Regions from separate parts of the Puerhibacterium sp. TATVAM-FAB25 genome, predicted to be linked through region 2. Evidence: riboswitches for the same ligand, from Rfam matches in the RefSeq annotation. Region 2 holds a riboswitch; the other holds the start of a gene.
The links. A riboswitch is a leader RNA that binds a small molecule or an ion and turns the genes downstream of it on or off. The one in region 2 is predicted to bind thiamine pyrophosphate.

Region 1 (11,728 bases), on a different contig from region 2:
GCGTCGGGCCACGCGGGCACCCCGCCCGCGCCGGGCGCCGCGTGCACGGCGGCAACCAGGGGCTCGCGCGGCAGCGCGGCGGCCGTCGAGCCGGCCACGAGCGTGAGCGCGAGTCCGCCGGCGAGGACCCCGGCCACCCGCCGGCGGCGGTGGCCGGCGGGCGCGACAGCCGTGGTGGCGCCCGCGGCGGTCGCGCCGGCCGGGGCGCGGTCCTCGGCGGGGACGTGGGGGGTGGGTCCGGTGCTCATCTCTGCCTCCAGGTGGGGTTCCTGGACGACAGCCCACTCCCGCAACCCTCGACGGGGCTGGGTCTCGGCTGGGAGCTTCCCGGAGACGCCGGCGCGGCGCCGCCCGGCCGTCAGCCGGCGGCGCGGGCGCTCGCGAGGTTCTCTCGGGCCTCCTCGTAGCCGCCGCTGCCGAGCTCGCCCGGGGCGTAGACGAGCCGCAGCACCCCGGTGGGGAACGCCTCGGACCGCAGCAGGCGCAGCGGGTAGGGCGAGCCCGCCTCGGCGAAGAGCCGCTCGCCCGCCCGCGCCGCGACGGGGTGCACGTACAGGCGCAGCTCGTCGACCAGCCGGACGTCGAGCAGCTGGCGCACCACGGAGATCGAGCCGGGCACGAGCACCTTGCTCAGCGCCGCATCGGCGCGGAGCCGGCCGACGACGTCGACCAGCTCGCCGTCGAGCGGGGTCGCGTTGCGCCACCCCAGGTCGCGCCCGCGGCCGCGGGTGACCACGACCTTGCGGGTGTCGCCGAGCTGCCGCGCGAAGTCCGCGTCGGCCTCGCCGGCCGCCTCCCGCTCCGGCCACGCCCCGGCGAAGCTGTCGTACGTGACCCGCCCGATGACGATGACGTCGGTGCCGGCGTAGTCCTCGTCGACCCCGGCGCCCATGTGGTCGTCGTAGTACGGGAAGTGCCACGCCGGGTCGATCTCGACGACGCCGTCGAGGGAGATGAACAAGGTGGAGACGACGGTCGCCATGGTGGGTGTCCTCCTGCGGTGCGCGAGCGTGCGGTGGGCGGGTGCGTGCAGCCGGGTAGACGGCGCCGCCGCGCGGGACTCATCGCCGGTGCGTAGCGTGGCGGACGGCCCGCGGCTCCTCGATCCCGAGGGCAGACACCCGCGGGCCCGACGGGAGGACGAACCATGCAGACCCGCACCCTCGGTGACCGTCAGGTGAGCGCCGTCGGCCTCGGCGGCATGCCGATGTCGATCGAGGGCCGGCCCGACGAGGCCCGGTCGGTGGCCACGATCCACGCCGCCCTCGACGCCGGCGTGACGTTCATCGACACCGCCGACTCCTACCACCTGCACGCCGACGAGGTCGGTCACAACGAGGAGCTCATCGCCCGTGCGCTGCGCTCGTACGGCGGCGACACGTCCGACGTCCTGGTCGCCACGAAGGGCGGGCACCTGCGGCCCGGCGACGGCTCCTGGACCAAGAACGGCCACCCGGACCACCTCAAGGAGGCCGCGAAGGCCTCGGCCGAGCGCCTCGGGGTGGACGCCATCGGCCTCTACCAGTTCCACCGCCCCGACCCGGAGGTGCCGTACGCCGACTCGGTGGGTGCGCTGCGTGAGCTGCTCGACGAGGGCGTCATCGAGCGGGCCGGCATCTCGAACGCCGACCCCGACCAGATCCGCGAGGCCCAGGAGATCCTCGGCGGCCGGCTGGTCTCGGTGCAGAACCAGTTCTCCCCGCGCTTCCGCTCGTCGCTGCCCGAGCTCGAGCTGTGCGCCGAGCTCGGCATCGCGTTCCTGCCGTGGAGCCCGCTCGGCGGCATCGCGCTCGCCCGCTCCGGCGAGCTCGGGCCGGAGTTCGCCCCGTTCCTCGAGGTGGCAGAGGCCCACGGCGTCAGCCCGTTCCAGGTGGCGCTCGCCTGGGAGCTGGCGCTCGCGCCCGTGGTGGTCCCGATCCCGGGCGCCTCGCGCCCGGAGTCGATCCAGGACTCGGCGCGGGCGGCCGAGCTCGAGCTCACGCCCGAGGAGGTCGAGCGGCTCAGCGCCGCGGGCTGACCCCGGTACCCGCGGGCGGCCCGGCGCACCGTCGTCGGGCCGCCCGCGCCCGCCGCAGGGCGGGCGGACCACCCGCCCCGTAGCATCCGAGGCATGTCCGCCCTCGACCCCCGGGCGATCCTGGCGGGGCGCTCGACCGCCCGTCCCTCCGTCGGCACGATCCTGCTGATCGCGATCTCGTCGGTCTGCCTGCTGGTCGCGCTCTTCGTCATCGCGCTCGAGGGGCCCACCTTCGCGGTCGGGCTGCTGCTCGCGCTGCTGCCGCTGCCCCTGCTGCTGTCCGGCATCCTGGCGCTCGACCGCCTCGAGCCCGAACCGCCCGACGCCCTGCTGCTCGCGTTCCTGTGGGGCGCCGGCGTGGCCGTGCTCGTGGCGATGTTCGTCAACACCCTCGGCTACGCGCTGCTGCTCGAGCCGCTCTTCGGCCCCGACCTCGGCCAGTACCTGAGCGCCACGCTCGGCGCGCCGGTGGTGGAGGAGACGCTCAAGGGCGCCGTGCTGTTCGGCATGCTCTGGCTGCGCCGGCACGAGCTCAACGGCCCTACCGACGGCATCATCTACGGCTCGATGGTGGGCCTCGGCTTCGCCACCGTGGAGAACGTCAGCTACTACACGGCCACGGCGCAGCTCGGCGAGCTCGAGGCGACGTTCCTGGCCCGCGGCATCCTCACGCCGCTGCTGCACCCGCTGTGCACGTCGCTGACCGGCGTCGGGATCGCGGCGGCCGCGACGCGGCGGCCCGGGCCGGGCCGGCTGGTGCCCGCCTTCGTCGGGCTGGCCGGCGCGATGGCGCTGCACGCCCTGTGGAACGGGTCGACGGCGTTCGGGTTCGCCGGCGTGGTGTTCGCCTACGGGGTCGGCTTCGTCGTCCTGGTGGCGCTGCTGGTGGTGGTGCGCCGGGACCGCACCCGGACGGTCGCGATGGTGGGCCGCTACCTGCCGCCCTACGCGGCGACCGGCGCCGTCACGGCGCAGGACGTGCGGATGCTCGCCAGCATGCCCGCGCGCCGCGCGGCCCGGGTCTGGGCGCGCGGGGCGGGCGGCACGGCCACCGCCCGCGCCATGACGGACTACCAGCAGGCCGCCGTCGAGCTCGCGCTGCTGCACCAGCGGGCCGACCGCGGCGGCATCGAGCGGGCAGAGTTCGAGATGCGCCGCCAGCCGCTGGTGGCGCTGATGTACGCCGCGCGCCAGGCGTTCCTCGGCGCGGAGGCGGCGCGCCGGCTGCGCGGGTCCGGCCCCGCCGCGCCGCCCGGGCTGCTGCGCTGATCAGCGGCGGACGACGGCGCAGCCGTCAGCGGCGGACGACGGCGCAGCCGGCGGGGTCGAGCACCACCGCGACCTTGTCGCCGGGCGCGGGCGCCCCGCCGCCAGGTACCGCGCCGTCGAGCACCGCCGCGAGCCGCTGCGTGCCGGCGCCGAGGTCGACGTCGACCGTGACCTCGGTGCGCCCGCGCCGGAACACCGACCCGACCGCCTCGCCGGTCCAGGTGCCCGCCGCCACGCTCGCCACCGTGCCCGCCACCGTGCCCGCCACCGTGCCCGCCACCGTGCCCCGCCCCGCACCGCCGGACGTGTCAGACGCCGGGTGCGCCATGCCCCACCGCCGTTCTGACACGTCGACGGGCAGGACGCGCAGGCCGGTGGGTCCGACGGCGAGCCAGCCGTCGTGCTCGGGGACGCCGGGCAGCTCCGCGAGCGGCACGAACACCTGGTAGCCCAGGAACCGGGCCACCCGTCGCGACACCGGCGCGCGCCACAGCTCCTCGGGGGCCGCGACCTGCAGCAGCACGCCACCCTCGGCGCCACGCCCGTCCGGCGAGCGTCCCGCCTCGTCGTCCTCCGCGCCGGCTTCGGCGACATCGCGGGACGCTCGCGCGCCGGAGCCCGGGAGGAGCCGCGCGCCGCCGCCCTCTCGCGCGCCCATCACGGCGACCCGGTCGGCCACGGTGAACGCCTCGTCGTGGTCGTGGGTGACGAAGACGGCGGTGGTGCCGGTGCGCGTGAGGATGGCCCGCACCTCGACGGCCAGCCGCTCGCGCAGCCCGCGGTCCAGGGCGGAGAAGGGCTCGTCGAGCAGCAGCAGCCGCGGGCGCGGCGCCAGCGCCCGGGCCAGGGCGACGCGCTGCCGCTCCCCGCCCGACAGCGTGGCCACGGCCCGGCGCTCGTACCCGGCCAGCCCCACGAGCTCGAGCAGCTCGCGCACCCGCGCGGCCCGCTCGGCCCGCGGCACGCGCGCGGTCTCCAGCCCGTAGGCGACGTTGCGGGCCACGTCGCGGTGCGCGAAGAGCTGGCCGTCCTGGAACAGCAGCCCGAACCCGCGGCGGTGCACCGGCACGCCGGCCAGGTCCTGGCCGTCGAAGGCGACGCCGCCCGCCGCGAGCGGCTCCAGCCCGGCGACCGCGCGCAGCAGCGACGACTTGCCGCAGCCGCTGGGGCCCAGCAGCGCCAGCACCTCGCCGTCGGCGACGTCGAGCGAGACGCCGCCCACCGCCGTCGTGCCGTCGTACCGCACCACGGCGTCCCGCACGTGCAGGCCCATCAGAACTCCCCTCCGGCCGCGCCGAGGCGGTCCCCGCGCAGCCGCTCGGCCAGCATCATCACCGCGGCGGTGAGCACCGCCAGCACCACGGACGCCGCCAGCGCCATGCCGTAGTTGTCCGCGCCCGGTCGGCCGATGAGCCGGAAGATCACCACCGGCAGCGTCGCGGCGTCCGGCCGCGCCAGGAACGACGTCGCACCGAACTCGCCCAGCGACACGGCGAAGGCGAAGCCCACCGCCAGGCCCAGCGAGCGCAGCGCCACCGGCAGGTCGACGTCGCGCAGCACGCGGCCGGGCGCCGCGCCGAGCACGGCCGCCGCCTCCCGCAGGCGCGGGTCGATCGCCCGCAGCACCGGCAGCACGGTGCGCACCACCAGCGGGACGGCCACCACGGCCTGCGCCACCGGCACCAGCAGGCCGGACGTGCGCAGGTCGACGTCGAGGCCGAGCGGCCGGTCGAGCGTCACGAGGAAGCCGAACCCCACCGTCACGGCCGAGACGCCGAGCGGCAGCATGAACACCGCGTCGAGCACGCCCACCGTGCGGCGGGCGGCGCGGGCGCGCGGCCGGCGGGACACCACCAGGGCCACGAGCCCGCCCACGACGACGGCGAGCGCCGCGGCCAGCAGCGCGGTGCGCAGCGAGGTGCCCAGGGCCTCCCACACCGTCACCACGAGGGCGTTGCGCCCGCCCGTGGTCCCGAGCGCGACGTAGTTGTCCAGGCCCCAGGTGCCGTCGGTCGCGCGGAAGGAGCGCAGCACCAGGCCGGCGATCGGCAGCAGCACGAGCCCGACGACGGTCAGCGCCGTCACCGCCGCGGCGGCGGCGTCGGGGCCGCGGCGCGGGTCGAGCGCGCGGGCGGTGCTGCGCTCCGGCAGGAGCTGGAGCGCGTGCTCGCGCCGGGCGCGGGCGCGGGACGACACGGCGAGCGCCGCGGCGACGACCACGAGCTGCAGGATCGACAGCACCGACGCGGTGCGCAGGTCGAGGAACTGGGTGGTGCGCGTCCAGATCTCCGTCTCGACGGTGCCGTAGCGGATGCCGCCGAGCACCAGCACGACGCCGAACGCCGTCGCGCAGAACAGGAAGACGACGGCGGCGGCCGAGGCGATCGCCGGGGCGAGCGCCGGCAGGGTGACCGTGCGGAAGGCCCGCCACGGGGAGGCGCCGAGCGCCCGCGCGGCCTGCTCGGCGCGCGGGTCGAGCCGCTCCCACAGGCCGCCGACGGTGCGGACCACCACCGCGTAGTTGAAGAACACGAGCGCGAGCACGACGGCGGCGAACGTCTCCTCCAGGTGCGCCCACCCGAGCAGGCCGCCGGGCTGCAGCAGCGACGAGAAGGCGACGCCGACCACCACCGAGGGCAGCACGAACGGCACCGTGACGAGGCCGCGCACGAGCGTGCGGCCGGGGAACCGGCAGCGGTACAGCACGTAGGCGGCCGGGAGCCCCAGCAGCACCGACCCTGCCGTCCCGGCGGCGGCCTGCCCCAGCGTCAGGCCGACCAGCCGCCAGGTCCGGGGCGCGGCCAGCACGTCGCGGAAGGCGGACAGGTCGACGCCGCCGGACTCGCCGAGGAACCCGCGCCCGACCAGCGCGAGCACCGGCCAGGCGAAGAACACGCCGAGGAACAGCAGCGGCACCCCGGCCGCGAGCGCCCAGGCGGCGCCGCGGCCGAGGGTGCCGGGGGTGACGCCGCCGCGGCGCGCGCCCGTCGTCAGCCGACGACCGTCTGCGTCCACTGCTCGATCCACTCCTCGCGGTGCTCGGCGACGTCCGCCGGCTCCACCGTGAAGGGGTTCTCGGCGAGCGGCGCGAACTGCTGCCACTCGGCGGGCAGCTCGACCGCGTCGTCCACCGGGTACATGTACATCTGACCCGGCACGTCGGCCTGGAACGCCTCCGACACCAGGAAGTCGACGAGCTGCCGTGCGCCCTCGGGGTTGGCGGCGCCGGCCAGCACGCCGGCGTACTCCACCTGGCGGAAGCAGGTGTCCAGCATCGCGGCGGTGGTCGAGGCCGAGCCGTCCTCGGTCACGGTGAACGCCGGGCTGGTGGCGTAGGACAGCACGATCGGGCGCTGGCCGCCCTCGCCGGCGCCGGAGAAGTCGGCGTAGTACGCGTCCTCCCAGGAGTCGTCGACCTTGAGCCCGTTGTCGCGCAGGCGCTCCCAGTACCCCTGCCAGCCGTCCTCGCCGAACGCGCCGACGGTGCCGAGCAGGAACGCCAGGCCGGGCGACGACGTCGCCGGGTTGGTGACCACCGTGAGGTCGCGGTACTCCGGCTCCGTGAGGTCCTCGAGCGTCTGCGGCCGCTCGAGGCCCTGCTCGTCGAACCAGCCGGTGTCGAGGTTCATGCACACGTCGCCCATGTCCACGGGCGTGAGCTCGCCGCCGTCGCCGACGGCGTACTGCTGCGCGGACTCCGGCAGCGCGGACGGCGTGTACGGGTCGAGCACGCCGGCGTCGACCACGCGCGAGGCGAAGGTGTTGTCGATGCCGAAGACGACGTCGCCGAGCGGCGCGTCCTTGGTCAGCACGAGCTGGTTGGCCAGGGTGCCGGCGTCGCCGGCGGGCACCTGCTTCACCTCGAGCCCGGACTCCTCCTCGAACGCGGCGAGCACCTCCTCGCTCACCGCCCAGGAGTCGTGGGTCACGAGGGTGACGGTGCCCGACGCCGCGCCGGACGACGCGCTCGCGCCCGGCTCGTCCCCGCCACCGCAGGCGGCGAGGGCGGGCAGCAGGCCGACGGCGGCGGCGACGGCGCCGATGCGGGTGGCGGCGCGGCGGACGAGGGCGCGGCGGGCGGTGCCGCCGTGCGTGGTGGTCATGCGAAGGTCCTCCTCGGACGTCGAGAAGGGGGCCCCGCGCGTGCCGCGCCCGCGGCCGCACGGCCGCCGACGACGCACGCGCAGGGATCGAGAAGCCCGACTTCCTCCACCGGTGCTAACCGGATCAGGTTCGAGGGTCTGCGGTGGCCCGCACTCTCAGCGCCCCGATGGCGCTCCCCTGTCGTTCGCCCCCGAGTCTACCGCGGCACGCCTGGCACCGGCCGCCGGCCGGCCGACGGTCGACCGACGCGCGAACGTGTGCGGGCCCCGTCGAGCGGGCATACGGTGCGCGCACCCCGCCCGACGCCCGGAAGGTGCCCGCCCATGACCTCGATCGCCGAGCAGACCGACGCGGAGCTGGGCGGGCGCGTGAGCGTCCTCGCGCGGCAGAAGCGCGACCACGTGAAGCTCGACCGGCTGCTGCAACAGCTGGAGGGCACGCACGGCCAGGAGCAGGAACGGGTGCTGCTGCGGATCTACCGCCTCGTCTTCCCGCACGCGTTCGCCGAGGAGTCGGTGCTGTGGCCGGTGATGCGCCGGGCGCTGCCGGACGGGCACGCGCTGACGCTCGAGGTGGAGCAGGAGCACCAGGAGGTCAACGAGCTCGTCACGCGGCTCGAGCGGCTCGACCCCGACGACCCGGAGCGCGGCCCGGTCCTCGAACGGCTGGTCGAGGTGCTGCGCGAGGACGTGCGCGACGAGGAGGACGAGCTGTTCCCGCGGCTGCAGGCCGTGACGACCACCGCCGAGCTGCGGCGTCTCGGGGTGTACTGGGAGGTCCTCCGCCGCATCGCCCCCACGCGAGCGCACCCGGTCGTGGCACGCCGGCCGCCGGGCAACGTGATCTCGGCCCTGCCGCTGTCGGTGCTCGACCGGCTGCGCGACGCCGCCGAGGCGGTCGCCCGGCGGTCCTCCGGCGACGTCGCCGACCGGCTGTGGGCGGCGTCGCGGGTGCTCACCGCGGCGGCGCACCGCGTCGAGCGCTTTCCGCTGCTGCGCATCGGGGAGGACCCCTCCACCCGCAGCACGGGCAGCGCCGCCTGAGGGGCGGCCTGAGGGCCGCCCGACGCACCGCCCTGCCCCGGTCGGTCCCGGCGCGCCGGAGGCTCAGCCGCGGTCCGGGGGCGCCGGGGCGATGCCTCTCTCCCGCAGCCACGCCGCGCACTCCGCGGTCCACCGCCCCGCGCCCGGCTCGCCCGCGGCGAGCCCCAGCCCGTGCCGCCCGTGCGGGTAGACGTGCAGCGACGCCGGCACGCCCGCGCGGTGCAGCGCCGAGGCGTACCGCAGCGCGTTGGTCACCGGCACGGCCTCGTCGTCGGCCGTGTGCCACAGGAAGGTGGGCGCCGTCGCGGCAGTGACGAGCCGGTCCGCGCTGAGCGCCCGGCGCGCCTCCGGCGTCGCGTCCGGCCCCAGCAGCGCCGCCACCGAGCCCTCGTGGGTCTCGTCCTCGAGGGAGATCACCGGGTAGCACAGGACGGCGAAGTCGGGGCGCGCGCTCACGCCGCCGCCACCGTTGTCGTCGTCACCGTCGTCACCGTCGCCACCGTCGCCGCCGACGGCGCGGTCGTCGTCGCCGAGGGTGCTGAGCGTGGCGGCGAGGTGCCCGCCGGCGGAGAAGCCGAGCACCCCGACGGCGCGCGGATCGGCCGCGACGCCGAGGTCGCCGGCGCGCAGCCGGCGCAGCGCGGCGCGGGCGTCGTCGAGCGGCGCCGGGTGGCGGTGCGGCGCGACGCGGTAGCGCAGGACGACGGCGTGCAGCCCGAGGCCCGCGAGCCAGGCGGCGACGGGCTCGGCCTCGTGGTCGGCCTGGCGCTCGTACCCGCCGCCGGGCAGCACGAGGACGGCGGGCCGGGCGTCGCCCGCGCCGCGCCCGGCACCTCCTGCAGCACCTCCTGCGGCGCCTTCCCCGGCGCCCGCCGCGGGGACCACCGTGAGGCGCTCGTCGAGGGGTGCGTTGGCGCTGCTGCCGGTCATGGTCCTCCTCGTCCGTCGCGGCACGCGGCCGGTCCACCGCCGCGGCGCTGGTGAATCGCTTCATAATGGCCGGGAGCGTGCTCGCCGCGGCAGCACCACACCGAGGTGGCGCGGAGACGGGTCACGACCGGGCGACGGCGCCCGGGACGAGGAGGAGCACATGACCACGCCGGCCCAGCCCCGGCCGCGGCAGGGCGCACGCCGCCGCCCGTCGATCAGCGACGTCGCGCGCCTGGCGGAGGTCTCCGTCGGCACGGTGTCCAACGTGCTCAACCGGCCCGACCGCGTCGCGCCGGCCACGCGTGAGCGGGTGGAGGCGGCGATCGCGCGGCTCGCGTTCGTGCCGAACGGCTCGGCGCGCCAGCTGCGGGCGGGCACGATCACCACGGTCGGGGCGATCGTGCTCGACATCGCCAACCCGTTCTTCACCGACGTCGCGCGCGGCATCGAGGACCGCCTGGCGCAGGCCGACTGCACGCTCATGGTCGCCAGCTCCCAGGACGACCCCGACCGCGAGCAGCGCTACCTGCGCCTGTTCGAGGGGCACGGCGTGCGCGGCGTCATGGTGGTGCCTGCCACCGAGCAGATCGACCACCTGCTCGCCCTGCGCTCGCGCGGCGTCGGCGTCGTGCTGCTCGACCGCCCCTCCCCGCTGCCCGACGTGTCCTCCGTGGCCGTCGACGACGTCACCGGCGGCGCGCTCGCCGCGGCCCACCTGCTGGCGCAGGGGCACGCGCGGATCGCGTTCCTCAACGGGCCGCACACCATCCGCCAGTGCGCCGACCGGCACGCCGGCGTGCTGCAGGCGGTCGCCGAGGCCGGCCTCGACCCGGCCGAGGCCGTCGTGGAGCTCACCGTGCCGTCGCTGGACGCCGAGGGCGGCGAGGCCGCGACCCGGCGCCTGGCGGCCTCCGGGGACAGCGCGACGGCGGTCTTCTGCGTCAACGACCTCACGGCGCTCGGCGCCCTGCGCACCCTGCGCGAGCTGGGGATCGCCGTGCCCACGGACATGGCGCTGGTCGGCTACGACGACGTGACGTTCGCTGCCGAGCTCGCGACGCCGCTGACCTCCGTGCGCCAGCCGCGCCACCGCCTCGGCGAGCGGGCGGCCGACCTGCTGCTGCGCGGCGACGACGGGCGCGCCGAGCAGGTGCTGTTCCAGCCCGAGCTCGTGGTGCGCGAGTCGAGCGGCGGCCGCAGCCGCTGACCGCGCCGCGGGGGCCCGGCCCGCGTCGCCGCCCTGAACCGTTTCACCACATCCCCTGCCGCCGGGACGGCCCCCGTGCCATACTCGCCGCCATGCGACGACGCAGCGCCCCCGAGGGCTTCGACCCGGCCGCCGTGCGGCCCTGGAACGCCCGGATCGACGGGCTCGGCTACGGGGGCGACTACAACCCCGAGCAGTGGCCGGACGAGGTGCAGGTCGAGGACGTGCGCCTCATGCGCGAGGCGGGGGTCAACCTCGTCAGCGTCGCGATCTTCTCCTGGGCGACCATCGAGCCGGTCGAGGGCGAGCTCGACTGGGCCTGGCTCGACCGCACCATGGACCGGCTGCACGACGGCGGCGTGCGCGTCGCGCTGGCCACCGCCACCGCCTCGCCCCCGCCGTGGCTCACCCGCCGCCACCCCGAGATCCTGCCCCGCCTGGCCGACGGCACCGTGCTGCACCAGGGCGGCCGCCAGGCCTACGCCCCCACCCACCCCGTCTACCGGGACTACGCGCTGAAGATGGCCGCCCGCATGGCCGAGCGCTACGGCGACCACCCGGCGCTGGCGCTGTGGCACGTCGACAACGAGATCGGATGCCACGTGCCGCGCGACTACTCCGACGCGGCCGCCGAGGCGTTCCGCGAGTGGCTGCGGGCGCGCTACGGCACCCTCGAGGCGCTCAACGCGGCCTGGGGCACGGCGTTCTGGTCGCAGCGCTACGGCTCGTTCGACGACGTGCTGCCGCCGCTGGCGGCGCCGACCTACGCCAACCCCACGCAGCAGCTCGACTTCGACCGGTTCAGCTCCGACGCGCTGCGCGACTACTACCGCGACCTGCGCGACACGCTGCGCGAGCTCACGCCCGACGTGCCGACGACCACGAACCTCATGGCGTCCACCGGCACCAAGGGCATGGACTACTTCTCCTGGGCCGCCGACCTCGACGTGGTCGCCAACGACCACTACACGATCGCGGCCGACGACGAGCGGCACGTCGAGCTGGCGTTCTCCGCCGACCTCACCCGCGGCATCGCCGGCGGCGACCCGTGGATCCTCATGGAGCACTCCACCTCGGCGGTCAACTGGCAGCCGCGCAACCGCCCGAAGGCGCCGGGCGAGATGCTGCGCAACTCGCTGTCGCACGTGGCCCGCGGCG
Region 2 (11,728 bases):
GCGCTGCTCTCCGGCGGCTACCTCCGGCTGATCGTCCCGGGCCTGCTCCTGTCCGGCCTGATCACGGCCCTGACCTTCATCAACTTCGGCGTCGACGCGCTGAGCAACCCGCACCTGAGGGAGTCCTGATGACCACCGTCGGCAGCCGCCCCACGACCCGCACCGCAGCCGGTGCGGACGCGACCGACGACGCCCGCGAGCGCCCCCTCGTCCAGGTCCGCGACCTGCGCGTGGACTACCGCTCCCGGGACCTGCCGGAGACCCACGCCGTCCGCGGTGTCTCGTTCGACATCGCGCCCGGCGAGTTCGTGGGCCTCCTGGGCGAGTCCGGGTGCGGCAAGTCCACGCTCGGCAACGCCATGCTGCACCTGCTGGACAAGCCCGCGTACCACGCCGGCGGGCAGGTGCTCTACGACGGACGCGACCTGTGGCAGCTGCCCGAGCGGGAGATCGACCGGCTCCGCTGGCGGGAGATCGCCACCGTCTTCCAGTCGTCGATGAACGCGCTCAACCCGGTCATGCGCGTCGCCGCGCAGTTCGAGGACGTCATGGCCGCGCACGGCTGGGACGACGCCGCCGACGGGCCGCGGCAGCAACGGATCGCGGAGGTCCTCGCGTCGGTGGACCTGGACCCCGCGCGGGTGATGCGGGCGTACCCGCACGAGCTGTCCGGCGGCATGCGGCAGCGCGTCGTGCTCGCCCTCGCCCTCGTGCTGCGCCCACGCCTGGTCATCCTCGACGAGCCGACCACGGGGCTCGACGTCGTCGTCCAGCGCCAGATCGTCAACGAGCTGCGGTCCATGCAGGCCGAGCTCGGCTTCTCCGTGCTGTTCATCAGCCACGACCTCGGGACCGTGCTGGAGATCTCCGACCGCGTGCTGGTGATGTACGCCGGGGAGCTCGTGGAGACGCGCACCGCCGCGGAGATCGCCACCGACCCGCTGCACCCGTACACCCGCGGGCTGCTCGGGTCGTTCGACGACCCGCGCGCCGAGACCGTCTCGGTGGCCTACATCCCCGGACGCCCGCCGTCGCTGACGTTGCCTCCGCGGGGCTGCCCGTTCGCTCCGCGCTGCCCGGCCGCGATGGACGTGTGCCGCACGACGGCGCCCCCGGTCGTCACCCTCGGCCCGGACGCCACGGACGGTGCGCCTGCCGGGCCCGACGGCCTCGCCGCCGCGGGCATGGTGCGCTGCCACCTCTTCGGGGAGGGGCCGGGCGGGATCGCCCGCGGCCGGGCCGTCGAGACCCGGTACACCGAGGTGCCCGCGTGGTCCGACGTCCGGGCGGCGACCGCCGGCACCGCCGCCGAGCCGCTCGTCGTCGTCGAGCACCTGCACAAGACCTACCACCGGCGCGAGGGCTGGCGGAAGGTGCCCGTCCACGCGGTCAAGGACGTCTCCTTCACGCTGTGGCCGGGCCGCGTGCGCGCGCTCGTCGGGCAGTCCGGCTCCGGGAAGTCGACGATCGCCAAGATCCTCACCGGCACCGAACGGGCGTCCGCGGGCACGGTCACCGTGGGCGGCGAGGACGCCACGGCGCTGCGGGGGGCGGCGCTCGCGCGGCACCACGCCGACGTGCAGATGGTGTTCCAGGACCCGTTCTCGGCCCTGAACCCCACCAAGACCGTCGGCTACGCCCTCTCGCGGCCGCTGCGCAACCACCTCGGGCTCCAGGGGCACGCGGCCCGCGCCCGGGCCGTCGAGCTGCTCGAGTCCGTCGGGCTGTACCCCGGCGAGGCCTACGTCGACAAGCTGCCCCACCAGCTCTCCGGCGGGCAGCGGCAGCGCGTGGTCATCGCCCGCGCGATGGCCCCCGAGCCCAAGGTCCTGATCGCCGACGAGCCGATCTCGATGCTCGACGTGTCGATCCGCGCCGAGATCCTCGAGCTGCTCGCGACGATGGTCCGCGAGCGGGACGTGGCGATGCTCTACATCACGCACGACCTGCTGAGCGCCCGGCTGCTGGCGGACGACACGATGGTCATGCGACGCGGCGAGATCGTCGAGGACGACGCCACCGGCCGGGTCGTGCGCCGGCCGGAGCACGACTACACGCGCCTGCTGCTCGACTCCATCCCCAACCCGTTCGACCTGGCGACGCCGGGGCACGCCCCGACGGAGGCACAGCTCGACCGGGCGATCGCGCGCGAGGCGGAGGCGGTCGACGACGTCCGGTGACCCCACCCCGGCGACGGATGACGTACCTTCACGGCAGGGAGCATCGCCTTCCGTTCGCCGTGCGGGCCGGCCCGTGTCGAAGGAGGACGCCGTGAGGCACGACGTCGTCGTCGTCGGGTCGATCAACGTGGACCTGGTGGTCCAGGTTGGCCGCCACCCCGCACCGGGCGAGACGGTCCTCGGCCGTGGCTCGACAACCATGCCCGGAGGCAAGGGCGCCAACCAGGCGGTCGCCGCGGCCCGTCTCGGGGCGGGAGTCGCCATGGTCGGCGCCGTGGGCACCGACGCGTACGCGGACGTCGCGCTGTCCGGTCTGCGCGAGGCCGGCGTCGACCTCGCGCACGTACGCACCGCCGGCACCGCCACCGGCCTGGCGATCGTCACCGTCGCCGACGACGGGGAGAACGCCATCGTCGTCGTGCCCGGCGCCAACGGCGCCGTCACGCCGGCTGTGGTCGACGCCGCCGCACCGCTCCTCGCGCGAGCCCGGGTGTGCGTCCTCCAGGCCGAGATCCCCGTCGCGTCGGTCGTCCGGGCCGCCGAGACCGCTCACCGCCGCGGGGTGCGCGTCGTGCTCAACGTCGCGCCGGCGACCCCGCTGCCCCGGGAGGTCCTCGCCCTCGCCGACCCCCTCGTGGTCAACGAGCACGAGGCGGCGACGCTGCTCGGGCGGCCCGTCGCGGACAGCCAGCAGGCCGCTGAGGAGCTCGCCGCCCTGGGCGTGCCGTCCGTTGTCGTCACGCTCGGCGCGGCGGGCGTGCTCGGCCGCGACCGGGGCGGGCCCTGGTCCCTGCCCGCCCTCGCGGTGGAGCCTCGGGACACGACCGGCGCCGGCGACGCGTTCGTGGGCGCCCTCGCGACCCGGCTCGCCGCCGGCGACACGGTGCGGCAGGCCGCGCAGCACGCGACCCGTGCGGCAGCCGCGTCGGTGACGTGGCTGGGCGCGCAGCCGTCCTATCCCTGGAAGGGCGACCGGCTGCCGTGAGACGCCGCACGCGGCATCCTCAGCCGCCGGCGCGCCGGACGGCCAGGACGACCAGGGCCACCAGCAGCGCCACGAGCAGCAGCACGAGCAGCACGGGACTGAGCAGCAGCGCGACCACGAGCGCGGCGACGATCGCGACCTTGGTGCCAGTCCCCGTGCCCGACCACGCCCCCTTGAGCGCGCCCCACACGGGGTTCTTCTGCTGCAGCGCCGCGCCGGCGCCGCCGACCACGGCACCCGTGACGACGCCGTGGTCCTCGGCGACGTCCTCGACCTTGTCCTCGACCTTGTCCTCGACCTTGTCGACGACGTCCTCCACGACGTCCTCGGCCTTGTCCTCGACCTTCTCGACGACGTCCTCCACGACGTCCTCGGCCTTGTCCTCGACCTTCTCGACGACGCCGCCCACAGCGCCCTCGAGCCGGTCGGTGAGGTGCTCGAGCGCGCGGGAGGCGCGTGCCGCCGAGTAGTCGACCGCGTTCCGGACCAGGGACCGCAGGGCCGAGGCAAGCGGCGAGCCCTCCGTCGTCGGCGCGAGCAGTGCTGTCGTCATCGTCGGCCTCCGTGCTGCTGCGCTGGTCCTCGGGCGCCCTCAGGTCGACGATACGTCCGTGGCGGCCCGCGCACGCCTCGGCACCGGGTGCCCCCGGCGCCGCGGGTTGCAGGCCGCGGGGGCAGGTCCGACGCTGGCTGGACCGCGAGCACGAGGAGGCTGCGATGAGCGAGAGCGACGACCGCTCCCCCGAGGGCGACGAGCGCGACCAGCAGGGGTCGTCCGACCTCTCGGACGAGGGCATCGGCGCGACCATGAGCGACGAGCCGAACACCATGGAGCCGGAGGAGGCCCTGCCCGAGGAGGGTGCACGGGAGGACGACTGACCGTCGCCGGCGCCCCGCCGCCGCAGCCCAGGCCGCCCGCGGCCGGTCACACGACGGCGCCGACCGCGACCACGGCGGCGAGCGTCCCCAGCACCACCAGGGCCACGACGGCGTCGCGCGCGCCCAGCGGGACCGGCCGCCACACGGTGCGAGGCCCGGCGGCCAGGCCCCGCGACTCCATCGCGAGCGCGATCCGCTCCGACGCGCGCACCGAGCCGACGAGCAGCGTGAACGTCGCCCGGCCGAAGTCGCGCACGCCGAGCCGAGGCCGTCCGTCTCGGCCCAGCGGCGCCCGGACCGCCTGGGCCGCGCGGACGGTCGCCCACCGCCGCGGCATGGCCTCGAGCATGCGGTGGCCGGCCAGGAGCGCGTACGCGTACCGCGGGGACAGCCGCGCGTGCTCGGCGAGGCTGACCATCAGGTCGCGCGGCGGCGTCGTGGCGAGGAACGCCACGGTGAGCACCCCGATCACCATGCCGCGCAGGGCGAGCGCGACGCCGACGACGAGGCCCTCGTGCGTCACCCGCACGGCCGCGCCCTCCACCCACGGGTCGCCGGGCCGGGTCAGGGCGTTCACGAGGACCAGGCCGACGCCGAAGAGCGCGAACGGCACCTGGGCCACCGCGAGCGCCCGCACGCCCACCCGGGCGGCAGTCAGCGCGACGACGACGCCGAGCAGGTAGAGGGTCAGGAGCACGCCCACGTCCAGCAGGAACAGGGTGGACAGGGACACGACGAGGAGCAGGACCACCTTGACGGTGGGGTTGCTGCGCCCGAGCGGGCTCATGCCGGCACCACCGCCCCGTCGCCGACGCGCTCCACCGCGGCGTCGAGCCCGCGCAGGACGGCGCGCAGCTCGCCGTCGTCGGCCACCTCGGCGGCCAGGCGCCGCAGCAGCGCGGGCGGGCGCAGCCGCGCCGCGGCGAGCAGCCGCTCGTCGCGGACCAGCGCGAGGGGGCCCACGTCCGCCAGGACGGTGCCCGCGGCCACGACCAGCACGCGGTCGGCGCAGGTGGCGACCGTCCGCAGGTCGTGGCTGGTGAACAGCACGCCGCGGCCCTCGGCGGCCGCCGCGGTCAGCGCGCGAGCGGCGGCGAGCGTGCCGTGCCGGTCGAGGCCGAAGGTCGGCTCGTCGGCCAGGAGGAAGGGCCGGTCGTGCACGAGCACGGCGGCCAGGCTCAGCCGGCGCTTCTGGCCGCCCGAGAGGCGGAACGGGTTGTGGTCGGCGTGGTGGGCCAGGCCGAACCGGTGCAGCACCGCGTCGACGCGGCGCGCGGTCTCCTCCCCCGGCGGCAGCCCGGCGGCGAGCTCGTCGCGCACCGTGGCACGGCTGAGCTGGTGCTCCGGGTTCTGCAGCACGAGGCCCGGGCGCGGGCCGTCGACGGCGCCGCGCAGCGGCGCCTGCACGCCGGCGAGGCAGGCGAGCAGGCTGGACTTGCCGCCGCCGTTGGCGCCGACGACCGCGACCACCTCTCCCGCTCGCAGGTCGAGGTGGACGTCCTGCAGCACCGGTACGACCGTCCGGCGGCGGGTGGGTCGCGGCGCGCCGAGCGGCGCGACCGCGAGCCCACGGGCGCGCAGCACCGGGGCGCCGGGCAGGCCCCCCGCGGGCCTCGCCCCGGCCGGCGACGGCGGGTCGCCCGCGAGCGCGGCCAGGGCCCGCAGGCCCGCGCGCACCGCCGGGGAGGCGAGGTCGCCGTGGCCGAGCACCACGCGCAGCTCGGCGTCCGCCGGCAGCCAGCACCCCTCGGCAAGCAGCCGCGCGCCCGCGCGCTCCAGGACCTCCCGCGCGGGGCCGTCGTGGAGCACCCGGCCGTTGCGGTCGAGCGCCACCCAGCGCCCGGGCAGCCCCGCGGTGCCGTCGTCCCCGGCGTACTCGTCGAGCCGGTGCTCGACCAGCACGCACGCCGTCGTGCCGGTCGCGGTCACCCGGCCCACCGCCTCGCGCACCGCCCGGACGCCGCCGGCGTCGAGCATCGCGGTGGGCTCGTCCAGGAGCAGGAGCGCCGGGCGCGTGACCGTCGCGGCGGCCAGGGCCACGCGCTGCAGCTCGCCGCCCGACAGGGCGTCGGTGCGGCGGCCCCGCAGGTGGCCGGCGCCGGCCGCGGCGAGCGCGTCGTCGACCGCGGGACCGATCGTCGCGGGGTCGGCGGCCAGGTTCTCCAGGGGGAACGCCACCTCGTCGGCGACGTCGGGCAGGCACACGCCGGTCTCGGGGTCCTGCGCGACCACGCCGACGACGTCGGCCAGGCCCGCCACCGTGGACCGGTGCACGTCGCGCCCGGCCACGACGGCGGACCCCCGGGTCGTGGCCGGGACCGCGTGCGGCACGGCGCCGTGCAGGCACCGCAGCAGGGTGCTCTTGCCCGATCCCGACGGCCCGAGCAGCAGCACCTGCTCCCCCGGCCGGACGCGCAGGTCCACGGGTCCCACGCCGTCGCCGGTGGCGAAGACCGCCTCGAGCCCGCGGGTCTCGAGCACGGGCGCCACCGGCGGCCCCGGGCGGTCAGCGCTCACGGCGCACCGGGACGGCGGCGACGGCGGTCTCGCGCACGATCGCGAAGCCGTCCACCGCCCCGGTCCGGACCAGGGCGTCGACGAGCACCTTGGCGAGGAGGCCGCCCAGCACGACGCCCGAGGTGAGCTGGAGCCCCAGCCGCAGCAGCAGGATGTCCTGCCCCCACCAGTCGAACCGGAACGCCGAGAAGACGAAGACGAGGCCCGCGCCGAGGAGCCCGGAGAACGCGTACCGGGCCCAGCCGAACCGGCGGTAGCGCCCGGCCGCGAAGGGCAGCTCGCTGCCGACGCCCTGGATCGCGGCCGCCACCAGGAGCAGCGGCCCCACGGGCGAGCCGAGGAACACGACCTCCACCACCGAGGCGATCACCTCGGCGATGACGCCCACGAACGGGCGGCGCACGACCGCCACCGCGATCGGCGCCACGAGCAGCCACCCGCCCAGCAGCACGTGCTGGGCGAGGTCGCCGGCCGGGCCCATGAGCACCGCCAGGCCGTTCCACGCCTGGACCAGCGCCCAGTAGAGGAACCCGAAGACGACACCGAGCATCACCATGAGCACGATGTCCTTGAGCTCGAGACGCGGCGCGCACCGCGCCGCCTCAGGCCGCGACATCGCGGTGGCTCGGGCTGTTGACCGAGAGGGTCAGGTGGCTGGTGACGTGCTGGACCGTGCGGCCCACGCCGGTCCACCCGGCCACGACCGTCGCCAGGATCGTGCCCAGGTCGCCCTCGAGCCGGGTGACGAAGTGCTCCGACGCGCGGAAGGTGCCGTTCGCCCGGGCGGTGGCGATCGCGGCGTAGATGTCGCGCATGTGGTCGGGCTCCACGCCGGCGCGCACGTCGTCGGCCAGCGGGTACAGCGCCCACTCCGCGGCGGCGCGGCGGCCGACCTGCCGGCCCGCGGGCGCCTCGACGGGGCGCGGCCCGGCCCCGCCGGGCAGGTCGCAGACCACCTCGCCGGGGCACCCCCGCGACAGGTGCACGGTGATCGACGCGTGCTCGCCCGAGACTGCCACGGCCTCGGCCAGGTCGGTGAGCCACGTCAGCAGGTCGGCCTCTGAGCCACCCGCCCAGGTGCTCACGTCGCCCGTCTGGAGGGTCAGGCCCGTGGCGTCCGCCTGCTCGAGCGCCCCGAGGATGATCTCGGCGTACCGGTCGCTCATCACGGCGACCGTGACGCGCGCGCCGACGCCGAAGCGGATCGGGTCGCCGGTCAGGTCGGTCGCCGGCGTCGCGGGTGCTTCCGTCGTGCCTGTGCTGGTCGTGCCTGTGCTGGTCACAGCTGCCTCCTGTGCAGATCAGGCACGGGAGGACGGAGGGCACCATGCCCTGCTTCCTGAGATCGCTCCCTGCGCTGGCATGACCCAGATCAGGTTCAACGGTCGGAGTTCGAGTACTCCCTCTCAGCCCGGCTCACCGGACTCCCGTGCTACGTGCCGGAGGCTAGCACGCACCACGCGCGCTCCGAGGTCACCGGTGCGCGAACCGGGTCGACGGGCGGCGAGCGCGGTCCGCACATAGCCTCTCCAGCGTGACGATCCCTCCTCCGCACGGACCTGGCGCGCCCACGGTGCTCGCCGGCCGGTACGAGCTCGGTGCCCGCCTCGGCCAGGGCGGGATGGCCGACGTGTACCGGGGGGTCGACCACGTCCTGGGTCGGCAGGTCGCCGTGAAGGTGCTGCGCGAGACGACCGACGACGAGTCGGACCGGGCGCGCTTCGTCATCGAGGCGCGCACGCTGGCGCGGCTGTCCCATCCCGGCCTGGTCACCGTGCTCGACGCCGGCATCGGCCTGCGGGCCGACGACGCAGGCCCGGACACCGCGCCCATGTCGGTCGACCAGCCGTTCCTGGTGATGGAGCTCGTGGACGGCCCGACGCTGGCCCAGGTGCTCGCCGACGGCGGGCTCGAGCCGGCCGAGCTGCAGTCGATCGGCACCCGGCTCGCCGAGGCCCTGGCCTACGTCCACGCCCAGGGCGTCGTCCACCGCGACGTCAAGCCGGCGAACGTCCTGCTCGACTGCGAGCGGTCCGTGAAGCTCACCGACTTCGGGATCGTCCGCCTGCTCGGCGACAACGCCCGGCACACCGGGACCAACCAGATGATCGGTACCGCCGCCTACCTCGCGCCCGAGCAGGTCACCGGCCAGCCCGTCACCCCGGCCACCGACGTCTACTCGCTCGGCCTGCTGCTGCTGGAGGCGTCCACCGGCGAGCGCGTGTACCCGGGGACCGCGCTGGAGTCGGCGCTCGCGCGCCTGCACCAGCCGCCGCGCATCCCGGACGAGCTGCCGGCGGCGTGGCGGGAGCTGCTCGGACGCATGACCGCCATCGACCCGGGGGCGCGGCCGAGCGCCGCCGAGGTGGCGGTGCAGCTGTCCGCGGGGACCATCGCGCCGGCCTCGGTCGCCTCCGGCGCGGTGTTCGACCCGCCGACGGCGGAGCTGCCCGTGCCGTTCGGCCGGACGCACGAGCCGGCCGTCCGCCCGTCGCCGGCGCCCGCCCTCGCGGGCGGCACGGGGCGCCGCGTCCCTCGGCGGTGGCTGGCGCTCGGCGCGCCGGCAGCAGTCGCCGCGGCCGTCGCGGCCGTGGCGCTCGCCTCTCCGCTGGGGGCCGACGCGGGGTCGCCGCCGGAGACGGCGACGCAGCAGCCGGTGGCGGAGCTGCCGGCGGACGACGCGCCGTCTCAGGAGCCCGCGCCGGCCCCGGACAACGCCGAGGTCGCGCTGACGTCGGAGTCCTCGTCGGAGCGCGCGGACGCGCCCGTGAGCGACGCGGGGACCGGTGACGCGCCGGTCGCCGACCAGCCCACCGGTGCGAGCACCGGTGGCGCCGAGCCCGAGAAGGACGCGGAGCAGGACGAGACTCTCGCCGAGAAGGATCGCGACGAGAAGAAGTCCGACGAGAAGTCTGACGAGAGGTCTGACGAGAAGAAGCCCGACGAGAAGAAGCCTGACGAGAAGAGGCCCGACAAGAGCGCGGGCCAGACCGGTGCCGACGGCTCGCCAGGCGACAGCGGCAACGCGAACGACGGCAACGGCGACGCCGACAGCGACAAGGGCAGCACCGGCAACGGCGCGGGCAACGCCGCGGGCGACGGCAACGGCGCGAGCGGCAGCAACGGCAACGCCAACGGCGCGGACACCGGCAGCGGCAGCGCCACGAGCGTCAGCACCGGCACCGGCCCGAGCGGCGAGGGCTGACCCGACCTGGCTCGCGAGGCTGCGAGCCAGGTCGACCGGATCGCGCCGCCCTGGTCCCTAGACGGGCCGCGCCAGGTCCCGCAGCAGCGGCCCGGTGAGCGTGTCGATGCTGGTGAGCCGGGTGAGCGCGTCGCGGACGGCGGCGCCCGGACGCGACTCGACGAACGTGAGCCGCGCCAGGCGGCGTGACAGCTTCTGTGCGCGCTCCGTCCGGTGCCGGCGCCGTCGCTCGTAGAGGGCGAGCGCGTGCGGGGCGGAGGCGGCGTCGGACCGCGACAGCTCGTCCGCGAGCGCGGCTGCCGACTCCAGTGCCATGGAGGCGCCGATCCCGGCGGTGGGCAGGAAGGCCGCGGCGGCATCGCCGACGAGCGCCGTCCGACCGTGGGTCCACCGTGCCGCGCGGACGTCGGACATGCGCCACAGCGCCGGCGCCTCGTGCAGCTCCTCCGTCCACCGAGGATCGGTGAGGCCGTGCTCCCCCACGATCTCCACGGCCGCGGCGCTGCGGCCGATGCCCTGGACGCGCCTGGCCGGGGCGCCGACGATGACGCAGAGCCGGTCGCGGCACGGGTAGGTGCCTACGAAGCTGCCGGCGCCCCAGCGCTCGACGACGTCGCCGGGCCGAGCGAGGGCGGCGTCGGCCCACCACACGAGACATGACCACCCGGTGTCGGTCCGACGTGACCGCCCGGGAAGGCGCCGCCGTGTCGGCGAGCCGATCCCGTCGGCGCCGACGAGGACGTCGGCGTGCTGCGTGCTGCGTGCTGCCGTCGTCGAGCCGGACCGTCACCCCGTCCTGGTCCTGGTGCACGGACGCGATCGTCGTCCCGTGGCGGACGGCGCAGCCCGCGGCCGCGCCCTCCAGGAGGGCGAGCAGGTCGCCGCGGGCGAGGACCCCGAGATGCCCGCGCTCGCGCACCTCGTGCGGGAGCGGCGACGACATCAGGACGTCCCCGTGCGCGCCGAGAGCCGTGTACCGCGTCATCTCCGCGCTCCGCGCGACGAGCCCGTCGTGGGCGCCGACGGCATGGAGCACCCGGGAGCCGTGCGGCCACAGCGCCAGCCCGTACCCGCGGCCGGCCGAGCCGGTGCTCTGCTCGACGACGAGCACGTCGTGCCCCTGCCGGTCGAGCAGAGCGGCCAGGGCGAGGCCGGCGACGCCGGCGCCTGAGATCACGATGCGCACGACGCTGCCTCCGGCGACGTCACGTGGGTGAGGAACCGTTCGACGCCGTCCACGACGGCGGCGCCGCGCCAGGACGCGAACAGGTCGAACGCGTGCTGTCCGCCCGGCAGCTCCGCGTAGACGACCGGCGAGGAGGACCCCTCGCGCAGGTGCCGGACGAACGCGCGGGCGCCTTCGACGGGCGCGTACGTGTCCCTGTCGCCGTGGGCGACGAAGACGGGCGGAGCACTCGTGGCGTCGAGGCCGAGCGGCGTGGAGACCGGCCGCTCGTCGGGCGGGCGCCCGTAGTAGCGGCCGAAGTACCCGTACAGGCACACCGCCGCGCCGAGCCTCCGTCCGGTCTCCGGGTCCAGTGCGCACAGCGCGGTGAGGTGCGCGCCGGCGGAGCTCCCGGCCATGGCGAGGGTCCGCGCGTCGCCTCCGTGCTCGTGCGCGTGCCGTCCGGCCCATGCCAGCACGTTCGTGGCGTCGTGGAGATGGTCGACGAAGTCCGCGTCGGGGCGGAGCCGGTAGCCCGCGCTGATGCACACCCATCCGCGCGCGGCGAGCCGGTGAAGGAGGGCACGCCCCTCTCGGTGCTTCCCGCCGGACACGTAGCCGCCGCCGTGCAGGTAGACGAGCACCGGCGCGGCCACGACGTCGTCGCGCCGGTAGACGTCGAGACGTTGCCTCCGGTGGGGACCGTAGGCGAGGTCGCGGACGCGTCGCACCGACCGCGGCCGGATCGGCAACGGTGCGACGAGGCCCCGCCAGCGGCTGCGGAAGCTGGCGGGCGA

Region 1: another riboswitch for thiamine pyrophosphate. It lies ahead of U5M74_RS05555 (thiamine ABC transporter substrate binding subunit); the one in region 2 lies ahead of U5M74_RS01800 (YkoF family thiamine/hydroxymethylpyrimidine-binding protein).

The regions. Positions count from the first base shown of each region.
Region 1 is NZ_JAXUAK010000004.1:31,781-43,508, reverse strand. Features, by position in the region: gene U5M74_RS05585 (S1C family serine protease) at 1-248, opposite strand, end outside; gene U5M74_RS05580 (dihydrofolate reductase family protein) at 359-982, opposite strand; gene U5M74_RS05575 (aldo/keto reductase) at 1,148-2,017, shown strand; gene U5M74_RS05570 (PrsW family intramembrane metalloprotease) at 2,111-3,286, shown strand; gene U5M74_RS05565 (ABC transporter ATP-binding protein) at 3,312-4,559, opposite strand; gene U5M74_RS05560 (ABC transporter permease) at 4,559-6,280, opposite strand; gene U5M74_RS05555 (thiamine ABC transporter substrate binding subunit) at 6,277-7,389, opposite strand; TPP riboswitch at 7,474-7,579, opposite strand; gene U5M74_RS05550 (hemerythrin domain-containing protein) at 7,714-8,433, shown strand; gene U5M74_RS05545 (alpha/beta hydrolase) at 8,497-9,363, opposite strand; gene U5M74_RS05540 (LacI family DNA-binding transcriptional regulator) at 9,524-10,570, shown strand; gene U5M74_RS05535 (beta-galactosidase) at 10,663-11,728, shown strand, end outside.
Region 2 is NZ_JAXUAK010000001.1:374,729-386,456, forward strand. Features, by position in the region: gene U5M74_RS01760 (ABC transporter permease) at 1-129, shown strand, start outside; gene U5M74_RS01765 (ABC transporter ATP-binding protein) at 129-2,180, shown strand; gene rbsK (ribokinase) at 2,272-3,165, shown strand; gene U5M74_RS01775 (hypothetical protein) at 3,185-3,718, opposite strand; gene U5M74_RS01780 (hypothetical protein) at 3,883-4,044, shown strand; gene U5M74_RS01785 (energy-coupling factor transporter transmembrane component T family protein) at 4,091-4,831, opposite strand; gene U5M74_RS01790 (ABC transporter ATP-binding protein) at 4,828-6,561, opposite strand; gene U5M74_RS01795 (ECF transporter S component) at 6,551-7,177, opposite strand; gene U5M74_RS01800 (YkoF family thiamine/hydroxymethylpyrimidine-binding protein) at 7,164-7,844, opposite strand; TPP riboswitch at 7,894-8,002, opposite strand; gene U5M74_RS01805 (protein kinase domain-containing protein) at 8,096-9,766, shown strand; partial or broken gene U5M74_RS01810 (FAD-dependent oxidoreductase) at 9,824-10,952, opposite strand; gene U5M74_RS01815 (alpha/beta hydrolase) at 10,940-11,728, opposite strand, start outside.